DNA from 3 places in the Thioalkalivibrio sp. ALgr3 genome. Region 2 is predicted to be linked to each of the others. Evidence: riboswitches for the same ligand, from Rfam matches in the RefSeq annotation. Region 2 holds a riboswitch; each other region holds the start of a gene.
The links. Region 2 has a riboswitch for cobalamin ahead of C998_RS0111495 (TonB-dependent siderophore receptor). Riboswitches for the same ligand answer to the same signal wherever they lie in the genome.
Positions count from the first base shown of each region.

Region 1: another riboswitch for cobalamin. It lies ahead of C998_RS0107310 (porin); the one in region 2 lies ahead of C998_RS0111495 (TonB-dependent siderophore receptor).
Region 3: another riboswitch for cobalamin. It lies ahead of C998_RS0107410 (TonB-dependent receptor domain-containing protein); the one in region 2 lies ahead of C998_RS0111495 (TonB-dependent siderophore receptor).

Region 1 covers NZ_KB897980.1:65,838-69,984, forward strand. Annotated here, with positions in the region: gene C998_RS0107300 (DUF4399 domain-containing protein) at 1-124, shown strand, start outside; gene C998_RS0107305 (cytochrome-c peroxidase) at 221-1,222, opposite strand; cobalamin riboswitch at 1,392-1,623, shown strand; gene C998_RS0107310 (porin) at 1,745-2,860, shown strand; gene C998_RS0107315 (cytochrome c) at 2,880-3,446, shown strand; gene cobM (precorrin-4 C(11)-methyltransferase) at 3,642-4,147, opposite strand, start outside.
Region 2 covers NZ_KB897990.1:7,059-11,205, reverse strand. Annotated here, with positions in the region: gene C998_RS0111500 (hypothetical protein) at 1-64, shown strand, start outside; gene C998_RS0111495 (TonB-dependent siderophore receptor) at 172-2,310, opposite strand; cobalamin riboswitch at 2,448-2,702, opposite strand; gene C998_RS0111490 (hypothetical protein) at 3,202-3,693, shown strand; gene C998_RS0111485 (heme-binding protein) at 3,829-4,147, shown strand, end outside.
Region 3 covers NZ_KB897980.1:87,902-92,048, reverse strand. Annotated here, with positions in the region: gene C998_RS0107415 (hypothetical protein) at 1-1,602, shown strand, start outside; cobalamin riboswitch at 1,657-1,909, shown strand; gene C998_RS0107410 (TonB-dependent receptor domain-containing protein) at 2,062-3,903, shown strand; gene C998_RS0107405 (cob(I)yrinic acid a,c-diamide adenosyltransferase) at 3,908-4,147, shown strand, end outside.

The DNA.
Region 1 (4,147 bases), on a different contig from region 2:
GACCGAAGGTGAGGTAGAACTGGAGCCCGGCACCCATACCCTGCAGCTGCTTTTCATGGACTATCGCCACATCAGCTTCGACCCGCCGGTGGTTTCCGAAAAAATCACCATCACGGTGGAATAGCGGCACCCATCAAAAAGGCCCCCTCCACGCATGGAGGGGGCCTCGAAAGCCTCGACGAAGGGGGCATCAGGGTTCAGCCGCTGAGCCCCCGATGGATCACGGCAGGGCCGGGATGGTGATGTCCGGCATCTCGCCGGTCAGGGCGTGCATGAACGCCTCGATGTCTTCCAGCTCGTCTTCCGTGAAGTCGGTGTCCAGCATCTCCTGACCCATGATTTCAATGGCTTCCTTCAGGGTCTCGGTCTCGCCATTGTTCATGTAGGGGTAGGTCAGGGCCACGTTGCGCAGCGTCGGGGTCTTGAAGGCGTACTTGTCGCGTTCCTCCCCGGTCACCAGATAGCGCCCCTTGTCCTCGGAACCGGGCACCTGGATCTGGTGGAAATTCGAGTCGGTCAACGCCGGGCCACGGTGGCAGGCCACGCAGCCGTTGTCCGCGAACAGGGCCATGCCGCGCTTCTGCTGCTCGGTCATCGCGTCGTCGTCACCCACCAGCCAGCGGTCCAGATCGGAGTTCGGCGTGTTCAGGGTACGCTGGAACGAGGCCAGGGCCTTGGCCACGTGATCGGTGTTCACGACGTTGTCGCCGTCATAATCCGGGTACGCCGCATCGAACATCTCGATGTACTCGGGGAAGTCCTCCAGGCGCGCGATCGCCTCTTCCAGCGGCATGGCCATCTCCACCGCATCCTGGATCGGACCCAGGGCCTGGCCTTCCAGGTCATCCTCGCGGCCATCCCAGAACTGGGCCTCGAAGAACCCGGAGTTCAGCACCGTCGGGCTGTTGCGCTCGCCCACCTGGCCGGCATGCCCAACGGCACGCGGGATGCGGTCGGCCCAGCCCAGCGCGGGGTTGTGGCAGGTGGCGCAGGAAATGACGCCCGAGCTGGAGATGCGCGGCTCGAAGAACAGGAACTTGCCCAGCTCCACCTTCTCGTCGGTCAGGGAATTGTCGGCCGGGATCGGCGGCAGGGCCGGCAGCGGCTCGAACATGTCGCGGTATTGATCGTAATCGCCGGCGAACGTCGGGGCGGAGAGGCCCAGTGCCACGGCCGTACAGGCCGAGACGAGCAGCCCCCGGAAAATGCGCTTCTTCTGCATGGTTCGCTCCTTTTTATTGGTCTGGATGCGGCCCGGCTGCAAACCGTCACCACATGGACTCAGTCTAAAAGAAACATCCCCCGTCACAGGCCGGCCGGCGGTGTAATCCTGCATAACCTTGATACAGATCAACCCGGCTCCGCCCTTGCCCGCGTGACGGGACGCGGTTACAGTCCGCCCGCCTTCAGGTGCCCCGGCCCACGACGCCGGGGATAATCGGGAAGCCGGTGCGTGAATCGACGTTCACAATGCCGGCACTGCCCCCGCAACGGTAGGTGAAGACAGGCGGATCCAGTGCCACTGCGGCGCATCCACGGGATGCCCGCGGGAAGGCGATCCGCCCGGGATGTCCTGCATCCCCTTCGCGAGTCCGGAGACCGGCCTGGAGGAAACCCGACGCCGCGGCGGGCGGCCGAGCGGGCCGGGGCCGGCGTGTCCGCCGCCCCCTGCTCCCTTGCCCGACTGCCGGCGTCGTTTCATCCACGGCGTGCGGGGTCGCACGTCCAGGGGAGCAACACAACAATGAAGCGTATCCATCTCCGACCGGGGCGGCCTGCCGTGCCGGCCCTGGCCACCCTGTGCCTGATGACGGCCGCGGGCATCGCTCCGGCGCAGGCCGGTTTCGAATTCGGCGACGCGGAAGATGGCCTGCAGGTCACCCTGGATCCGCTGATCCAGGGCCGCTACAGCTACGAGCATGATCCGGAGGGCTCCAGCAGCGAATTCGATTTCCGGCGCGCCTGGCTGGACACCTCGGGCACCCTGTTCCACCCCGAACTGAGCTTTCGCCTGCAGCCGGATTTCAGCAGCGGCGAGCTGTCCATGCGCGACATCTGGCTGCAGTACGGCCCGGGCGAACACCTGGGCCTGCGGGCCGGCCAGTTCACCGTCCCCTTCGGTCTGGCGCGGGACATCGGCGGCCCCAACCGCCTGTTCACCGAACTGAGCATCGCCGGCAACCAGTTCGAGATCCCGGCCGGACGCGACACCGGCCTCGCCCTGCTGGGCGGCGCGGGCGACGACCGCGCCTGGGCCATCGGCGTGTTTGACGGCCGCGGGCGCCTGGATCAGCGCGACAACCGGCCCTCCACCTCCGCGCACCTGTTCAGCGCCCGCGGCGCCTGGGCCCCGGTGGGATCGGTCCCGCGCGACAACACCACGGTGGGCCGGGCCGTGGAGCGCACCGTTGCCCTGGGCGCCGGCCTTCAGGCCGCCAGCCGCAACCACCTGCGCGACTGGAGCCGCGGGCAGGAGGACACGGTCGACCGGCAGCGCGCCGACTGGGTCACCGCCACCGCCGATGCGGTGGTCAAGTTCGGCCATACCTCGCTGTCGCTGGCGGCCTACCGCCGCAATGTCTCCCCCGACCGCACCGCGAGCTACCACGACCTGGGGGCCGAGCTGGAACTGGCGCAGTCGCTGCCGCTGGAGGGCCTCGAGCTCGCCGCCCGCCACGCGGTACTGCGCCACGACGCCGGCGACGACCTGAACGGGGATGAGCGCTGGCAGCGCGAATGGGGCGCCGGCCTCAACTGGTACCACCGGGGTCAGCGGCAGAAAACCCAGCTCATGTGGCTGGACCGCGACACCGACACCTCGAACTGGCAGCTGCACCTGCAGCACCAGTTCCGCTTCTGAACGAACAGGGAGAATCGCCATGCAACGGATGCCATCCACGCGCCGGTCGCTGACGGCCGGCCTGTCGCTGGCCCTGCTGCTCGCAGCGGCCGGCACCGCAGGCGCGGAAGACGAGATCAGCGTGCCGATGCCGGGCCCCTGGGGGAACGACTTTGCGGAGACCCTGGACGACCCGGCCGGGGTGGACGCCACCGAGGCCTTCCAGCGCTTCCGTCAGCAGAGCATGCAGGGCACCTCGGCCACCTACCGCAGCATCGAGCAGATCCTGCGCTACGACGCACCGTTCGCCGAACGCCTGCCCGACCTGGCCGACGAACTCGCGCGCCGGGCCGCCGACGTCGACACCTGGTTCGCCCGCGAGACACCGGCGCGGGACGGCGAACCCGGGGCCCTGCCCGCGGCCTGGGAGGACCCGGAGTTCGCCGACTACAAGGCGGCCTACCGCGAGGCGACCACCGAGCTGCAGCGCAAGGTGGAGGCGGCCAACGACCTGGAGGACGAGGCCTTCCAGCTTCGTGCCACCGAGGCGCTGAATGGGGTACGCCACCAGTGCCTCGCCTGCCACGACAACTTCCGCCGCCGCTGAACCACGCGGGAAAACGCGGGACGCCGCCCGGCGGCCCCTTTCCGTTATCCTGACCAGGAGCGCCCCGCCTTCGCCTGCAAGCAGGCTCCTACAAGTTCGCGACGATGTAGGAGCCTGCTTGCAGGCGAAAAGGCCCGTGCCCCACAACTTCCACCGGAGTCATTCCTGCCTGCGGAAGATCGGCGGCACCGCCGCTCAGTCCCCGTCCATGCCACGGTAACGGCGCACATGCGCCGGGTCGTACAGCGCACTGTCGCGGAAATCGCCCGGGTCCAGCGCCGGGCCCACCAGGATCAGCGCCGACCGCCGCGTGGTCAGGGCCTGCGCCCGTTCCGCGATATTCCCCAGCGAACCGCGCACCACGGTCTCGTCCGGCCAGCTGGCGCGGAAGACGATCGCCACCGGGCAGTCGCAGCCATAGTGCGGCCGCAGGTCCTCGACCACGGTCTCGATATTGTGCAGCGACAGGTGGATCGCGAGGGTCGCCCCGGTGGCGGCAAAGCTCGCCAGCCGTTCGCGCTCCGGCATGGAGGACGCCCGTCCCGGCGTGCGCGTCAGGACTACCGACTGCGCCACCTCCGGCACCGTCAGTTCCCGCCCCAGGGTCGCGGCGGCGGCGGAGAATGCCGGCACGCCGGGCGTGATGCTGTACTCGATCCCGGCCGCCTCCAGCCGGCGGATCTGCTCGCCCAGCGCGCTGT
Region 2 (4,147 bases):
GGGGCAGGCCGCCGCGGTACGGCCCTCCCCGATGCCGGGAGAGGCGACCGAGATCTCCTCCTGAGCCTGGCGGGCAATCCCGGTTCTTGCGGGGTGGTGACAGAAACGACATGAAAACCGGGGGAAGAACTGCCCATCAAGGCAGCCCTCCCGGTCCCCGGACCAGATGTTCTAGAAGTCGTACCGGACCCCGGCGTGGAGGAAGCGGCCGGGATCCGCTGCCAGCGAACTTTCATTGTCGGCATCGAACAGGTTGTCGATCCCGCCGCGCAGGGTGACGTCCTCCCAGGCCGCCGGCGCGTACTCCACGTTCAGACTGGTCAGGGTGAACGAGCGATCCCATTCGTCCCCGGCCACGCGTACCTCATCCACGTAGCGGCTGCGCAGCTGCAGGCGCAATTCTTCCGTGGGCGTCCACAGTGCGCTCGCCACCATGGTGAGTTCCGGCGTGTCGCTCAGGGTCTCGCCGCTGTCCCGATCGATCGCATCCATCCAGGTGCCCCCCAGGCGCAGCTCCACCTGCGAGTTGAAGTCCGCGCCCAGGCGGGTCTCCACGCCGCGGGCGCGGGCGTTGCTCACGTTGCGGAACGTGCGGTAGTAGCCATCGCCCCGGGTCTGCGCGATCCGGTCATCGAACTCGGTATAGAACAGGCCCACGTCGTAATGCCCCGTGGTGGTGTCGCTCAGGCGCAGGTCGCCGGCGATGCCGAGCTCGGCATTGCGGCTGGTCTCGGGGTCGAGTTCATGGCGCGTCTTGCCGACAGCCGGATCGACGACATGGGCGCCCAGCACCCGCTGTCCGCGCGGGTTCAGGGTGTCCACGTGGAACGAACGCAATTCCGGCAGCTTGAACCCCTCGGCATACTGCACGCGCAGCCGGGCCTCGGGGGCCAGGCGATAGACCGCGCCGGCCTGCAGCGAGGTGTTGTCGACCTCGGTGGAGGTCTCGTCGTGGCGGGCGCCGTAGACCAGATCCAGGCGCTCGCTGATCGCCCATTCGTGCTGCAGGAACACCCCGCCGACCCACTGGTCGTCTTCCGGCTCGTGCGCCGGTTCGCGGTCGCGGTAGGTCTGATGCTTGTGTTCGAAGCCGGTCAGTACCGTGTGGCGGGCGTCGGGCCGCCAGGTGGCGGCGAAGTCGTGGACGCGGTCGGTGAAGGTGACCTCGCGCGGGCCGAATTCGCTGTCCCCGGTGGCATCAAAGCCGAAGTCCGCGGCCTCGAGGAAGGTGTTGGAGCGGTCCATCTCGAACTTGCTTTCGTAGACCTGGTAATTCAGCTCCAGGGTGTCGGTCACGAACCATTCGGCGGCCACGGCCAGATCGCGCCGGTCGCTGTCCTCGCTGCGCTGTGCTGGGAACTGCAGGGCGCGCACCGGATCGCCATTGTTGTTCGTGTAGCCGGTGGCCACCGGCGGGCGCTCGTGCAGGAAGCGCCGCTCGCGCTCTTCGCGCAGCAGGCCGGCCTCCAGCTCCACGTTGAAGTCGTCGGTGAACCAGTGGCTGACGTCGGCGCGCAGGTTGTAGACCCGCGCGCTCTCGCGGCGGTCCTCGTCGAAGGCATAGCGGTCCTGGATCGCGTGGTCATCCTCCAGCGCGCCGGACTCCGACGGCCGGACCCGGTCGCCCTGCTCGGGGATGCGCACGTCGGCCGTGGCGTCTTCGGAATAGGCCTCGCGGTCCAGCACATCCGCCAGCAGCCGGAACCGGGTGTCGCGGGTGCCGCCGCCCAGAAACAGCGAACCGTTGATGCGCTCCCCGCCATCGGCGCTGGCGGGCATGCCGCCCTGCAGCTCCACGCTGCCTTCGAAGCCCGCATCCGGCTGGCGGGTGATCACGTTGATCACGCCGGCCACCGCATCCGAGCCGTACACCACGCTGCCGGGGCCCTTCACGATCTCGATGCGCTCCACGTGGCTGACCGGGATGCGGTTGAGCTCGAACCCCCGGCCGGAGGTACCGCTGATCCGGCGGCCATCCAGCATGTAGACGATGTCGGCGCGGCCGCCGCCGCGGATCGAGAAGCGGTTGCCGTCGGCACCGGTAAACAGGCTGGATCCGGCCTGCAGGGCCTCGTCCAGCATGGTCGCCCCGCTGCGACGGATGTCCTCGCCGGTGATCACTTCGGTGGAGGCGGGCGTGTTCTCCACCAGACGCTCGGTGCGGGTCGCCGCCGTTACGGTGACCTGTGGCAGTACCCGTGCGGAATCGTCGGGGTCTTCTTCGCCGGTGGCCGGCGGTGCCGCCAGCAACAAGGGCACGGCCGCGGCACCGCCCAGCAGGGCCGCGGGAAACATCTTCTTCGGGAACATTGCGAACTCTCTTTGCGCACCGCCCGTGCGCCGTGGTCGTGGGTGTCGACCGCGGGGGTGCGGGCGTGCGCCATCGTCGGCGCGTCGTGAACCGATGCGCAGCGATGCCGATTCGCCCGGTGATACCGCTCCCCGCGGTTCTCCGTTGTCCTCCGGGCCGGTCTCCGGGCTTGCGGGCTGGAGCCGTTGGCTCCGGGGCAGACCACCTTCCCGCGAAGTACGCCCTGAACGGACGCGTTCTTCGCAGTGGTTCGCGAGGGTCTGCCGTGACCCGCCTACCGTTGCGGGGGCAGCGCCGGACTTGTGCGCAGGTCGAGGCCGGGCACGCACCGGACTTCCCGTTTCACTCGTCGTCGGGATGGCGACGAAGCACCCGGGGGAGACGGAATATTAGTGATGGCTAATGTGTGGTGTCAAACCAACAGTGTCCGGGTGACCCACGGTCGTGGCCGCGGTCAGTGCCTGGCATGTGGTTTGCAAAGGGATCCATTCGGGTGGATTAAAAAAGGGCCGCCGGGTCGGTGCGGGGGGCACCGAGAGCCGACGGCAAAATCCAGAAGAGATGGAGGAGAGAAGGGGCCAGGGGGCCCCTGCATGGCGAACCGACGCTGAGCTGCCGTCGACTCGACAATGGGAATTATACACGGCCGCAAATTGGAATCAATCCATATTCGAAAATTTTTTGGAGATAATTTTCCCCTTTTGACAGTGACTTGCGAGCGTTCGGGTGTCACAGGTGGCATTTTCATTTATTAGTGACTGCCAATATTCGCAGTTTGAGTGGTCAGCTGATCGGCGGCATCGGCATGTGGCCGCGTCATGGCGGGAAATACGAGTTGGCAGGGAGATTGCTTCTTCCGGGCAGGATCATCAGCAAGAGGCCGACAGACCATGACGATGCACCTGAGAATGATCGATTGCGGCGGTCACCTGGACGCCGAAGCCCGCAAGCAGCACGAGCGTGAGCAGGTGGTCTTTCAGCGCCTGCTGGAGTCCCACGACGCAATCCGGAGGGAGCTGGAGTTCATCGAGGGTGGTACCCGGACGGTGACGACGGCAACGGATCCGGAACTCGCCGCGCTGCTGCGGGTGCACGTGCCGGAACTGCATCGGCGGCTGCGCGAGAGCGCACACTTGCGTGACCGTGATCCGCTGTATCGCACCCTTTTCGAGCAGCGCGGGCGCATCGAAGTGCACGTGGAAGAGCGCCCGGACGGCGTGGTGGTGGACGAGGTCAGCGAGGACCCGGGTCTGGCGCACAAGCTGCGCGAGCACGCCACGCAGGTGAACACCTTCGTGCTGGCGGCGCGCGAGCTCGCTCGCCAGTACCCGCCGGTGATGGCCGATGATGCGGTGTCCGAGCGGGTCGGCCGGGTGGCCTGATGGCGGTCGGCCGCGCCGGTTGCGGAAACCGTTGAGCCGGACCGGAACGTGGCGGGCGTCCCGAAACGGAGCTTGCCAAATCCCCGTACGGGGCCTACAAGAATGGGTGGAGTCCACACAACCCTGGAGGTTGATATGTCCCCATCCATGCGTTCAGCACTGTTGGCCGGCGGCCTGATGACTCTGGCCGCCGCGCCCGTTCATGCCGATTCGGCCACGTTCAACACCCCCAGCCTGACACCCGAAATCGCGACCAAGGCCGTCGAGGCCGCGGTGGATGCCTGTCGTGATCGCAACGCACAGGTAACCGCAGCGGTGGTCGACCGCTTCGGGACCACTCAGGCTCTCAAGCGGGATCGGTTCGCCGGTCCGCACACCGTCGGCACTGCACAGAGCAAGGCCTGGACGGCGGTCAGCTTCCGTACCGATACGCTGGAGCTGCGCGATGATGCCT
Region 3 (4,147 bases), on a different contig from region 2:
CTGATCGCGCGCTTTGTCGCCGATGCGACCCGCGGGCGGCGTCAGGAGCGCTCGCAGGTCCAGCTGCGCAATACCATCGATCTGCTGCCGGATCTGCTGTTCGCGACCCGTGACCTGGCCATGGGCGAGATGACGCCGGACATGCGGCGGCGCCAGTCGGCGGCGGTGCTGCTACACGAGGTGGAGGTCTCCCCGGAGGCGGTGGCGGTCGCGGTGCGCGAAATGACCGGCGACCCGACGCTGGCCTCTACCGCCGAGCAGATCGAGATCTATCGGCGTCTGGGGCTGCATGCGCGGGTCGCGGACCTGGTGGAGGCCACCGCCGACGCGCGCATGGCCGCGCTGGAGCGGCTGCACGCCGAGGATTCGGATCTCGCCGAGCTGCTGCGTGACCGCCTGCGCGGGGTCGCGCCGACGCGCGAGGACGGCGTGCGCCGCATCGACCAGTTTCTCGAACGCCTGTTCTCCGCGGCGGATGCGGATGACCTTACGCGCTGCACCCTGGATGATGTCCAGGCGATCTTCGTGCTCGCCTTCGAGCTGGTTAACGGGCGCCAAATCAAGCGCCTGAGTTTCGAATGGTCGGGGCCCTGGCAGCTGGGCCGGGCGCTGGACCGGCTGGAATACCAGAGCAACCGCTTCCGCGTGGCCCAGGCCGGGGTGATCAGCCGTCTCCGCTCGCTGGGGATGCTGCTGGCGCAGAGCGAGACCAGTGGCATCACTCAGCAGCATCTGCGCGAACCCCTGCCGGTCATGGGACAGCAGGTGCTGGCCGGCCTGCGGACCATGCTGGAGGCGGAGCCGGACGTGAAGAGCCCCGACGGCCGTATCCTCGGTGCCGCGATGTCGCAGGTGGAAGAACTGCGTGAAGCCCGGGACCGCCTGATGCAGGCGCAGAGCCGTTACGCCAATGCGGTGGAACGCTGGGAAAACCTGCGCCGGCGCGAACGGGACCGCAAGGGTGCTCAGCGCTGGCAGAAGCGTTCGGCCCGGCGGATCCGGGTGTCGGAGGAGCTGATCGAACTGGACGATGATCAGAAGATCCGGCTGGCCGACGGTCTGTGTGAATATCTCGAGGAGCTGCAGATCCGGCGCGAGGGCGATTTCATCTTCTTCGGCAAGAAGCCGCTGGACGGCGATACCGCCAAGCGCATCGGCATCCAGCTGGCGCTGCTGCTCGACCCGCTGGTGGAGCTGAGCAACCCCAGTATCCAGCGGGCGATCTATTCCAGCCCCGCGGCCTATCTCGGCGGGCTGTACGTGGGCATGAGCGCCGACGCCAAGGCCGGGCTGGGCTCCGCGATGGTGCGCATGGTGCGCCAGGATCTCGGGCGTGCGGCGGAGTGGCTCGCGCTGCGCCTGACCCGGGTCTACCACCTGCCGCTGACCGACGGCATGCGCAGCTTTCTCGAGACCCACTACGGGGCCAACCCCGAGCGCCTGGCGATGCTGGCCCAGAACACCGGGGACGAGTCCCACCCGGTGGCCCTGCGTGCCGAGCGCTCGCCGGAATTCGACGCGATGGTCCAGGACAAGGAATGGGGCCGCCTGCTGCGTCGTGGCGCCCGCTATCGCCAGGCCGAGGAGGCGCGGCAGACCTGAACGCCGCGCGGTCGGCCGGAGAGCACGGGTGGAAAATCAGGGGGGGCTCATGTACCCTGCGCCCCGTTCCTCGGTGCCCTGGCGGTTTCGCCGCCGGGTTAAACGGGAAGTCCGGTGAGCGCTCACGCGCGAGTCCGGCGCTGCCCCCGCAACGGTGATCGAGCGCGGATCCATTCCGGAGTCCTTCGGCAGTGGATCCTCGAGGCTGGCGGCCGAATGCCACTGTGTCATGGACACGGGAAGGCGCCGCCCGCCGGGAATCTCCCGCTCGTCAGCCCGGAGACCGGCCGGGGAATGGTCGTGCGGCACGCGGAGGGCGTGCGAGACGGATGACCGTTCCCGCCACGGGTCCCCGTACCCGTTTCCCGCCGGGAATGCGTTCCTCGTCTTCCTCCCTCGCGCCGGCGCGATCCCCGTGAACCAGCGGCGTGCGGGCGGCTCGCCGGGAGATCCGAAGACATGAAACGCAGTATCCTTTCCGCAGCCATCGTTGCAGCCGTGTCCCCGGCCGTGGCCGACGAAGCGCCGGGTACCAGCCCCGATTCCGCGACCCTGGAACCCGTTCAGGTCACCGCGACCCGTCTCAGCCAGACCGTCGACGAGGCCCTCGCCTCGGTGACCGTCATCGACCGCGAAGAGATCGAGCGCCTGCAGCCGCGCCAGTTCACCGATCTGGTGGAGGGACGCGCCGGGGTCTCCGTCTCCAGCGCCGGCCCGTTCGGCAAGCAGTCCAGCGTGCGCCTGCGTGGCACCGAATCCGATCACCACCTGATGCTGATCGACGGCGTGCGCATGGGGTCGGCCACCACCGGCGGTGCCAGCTGGCAGTTCCTGCCGCCCGAGGAGATCGACCGCGTGGAGATCGTGCGCGGGCCGCGCACCTCCATCTACGGCTCCGATGCCATCGGCGGGGTGACCCAGGTCTTCAGCCGCGCGGGCCGCGAAGGTCCGCCGCGGGTCAATGCCTTCCTTGGCGCCGGCAGCTTCAGCACCTGGGAGGCCGGAATCGGTGTGGCCGGCGGCACCGGGCGCACCGATTACAGCCTGTCCGTCAGTATGTTCGATACCGAGGGCATCGACGTGCAGGACGACGTGGGTGACGACGATCCGGATGGCTATGACAACACCTCGCTGGCCGGCAAGGTTGCCCACCGCCTCGACAACGGGATCGAACTCTTCGGGAACGTTTTGTACTCGGAAGGTGAATCCGAATTCGATAGTACTGAGGGTGATGACTACACTGATTTTGTGCATGCGGCAATCCGTGCGGGTTTCCGAATGCCGGTTACCAGTCGCTGGGATACTGAAATCAGTGTGTCGCACAGTCGGGACGAAAATGATCGCTATATCGACGGAAACTTTAGTTCGCAATATGACACCCGCCGAGACTCGGTTGACTGGCTGAACGAGATTGCTTTGACGGATCGGCTGCTGTTAACGGCAGGTCTGGATGCCCGGGAGGATCGGATTGATGTGGACGACCCGGATTTCCTGGGGGGTGAAGAATATGAGGAAACCAGTCGCTATAACGTGGCTGCTTATGCCCTGATTCAGGCCGACCTTGGGAATCACCTGCTGGAGGGGTCGTTGCGTCACGACGACAACGAGCATTTTGGCGACGAGACGACCGGGCAGGTTGCCTGGGGTCTTCAGGCCACGGACGCCCTGCGGCTTCGCGCCAGCTACGGCACCGCGTTCAAGGCCCCGACGTTCAACGACCTGTACCATCCGGACGTCGGATTCTTCCGGGGCAATCCGGACCTGGTTCCGGAGGAATCGGAAACGTTTGAGCTCGGAGCGAGGTACTCGGCGAGTCTTGCGTATGTCGACGTCGCGGTCTTCGAGACCCGCGTGGATGACCTCATCACGGGATTCCCGATGCCCGAAAACGTCGACGAAGCGCGCATTCGCGGGCTGGAGCTTGAGGGCGGCCATGACCTCGGGCCGTGGAATTCGCGGGTGTCACTGACCCTGCTGGACGCCGAGGACCGGGACACGGGTAATGAGCTGGCGCGCCGGGCCCCGGTCTCGGCCCGCTTCGATCTGGATCGCCAGTTCGGCGACTTCTCCGTGGGTGGGACCATCCTGGCCCGGAGTCGCAGCTATGACCGCGGCGACAACGAGACGCGCCTCTCGGGCTACGGCACCATGAACCTGCGCGCCGCGTATGCCCTCGATCCCGAGTGGACGGTGGAAGGCTCTCTGACCAATGTCTTCGATCGGGATTACGAGACCCAGGCCGGTTATAACAACCCCGGCCGCGCCGCGTTCGTGAAACTGCGTTATCAGCAGCAGAGGTAAGGTCATGGGCAATCGACTGTCGAAGATCGCGACCCGCACGGGTGACGAGGGGCGTACCGGCCTGGGTGACGGCTCGCGCGTGGACAAGGACTCGCATCGCGTCGAAGCCTTTGGTGACGTGGACGAGCTGAACAGCGTCATCGGGCGGGTGCTGGTGCACGAGCTGCCCGAGGACGTACGGCGTTCGCTGTCGCTGATCCAGCATGAGCTGTTCGACCTGGGCGCGGAGCTGGCGGTGCCGGGG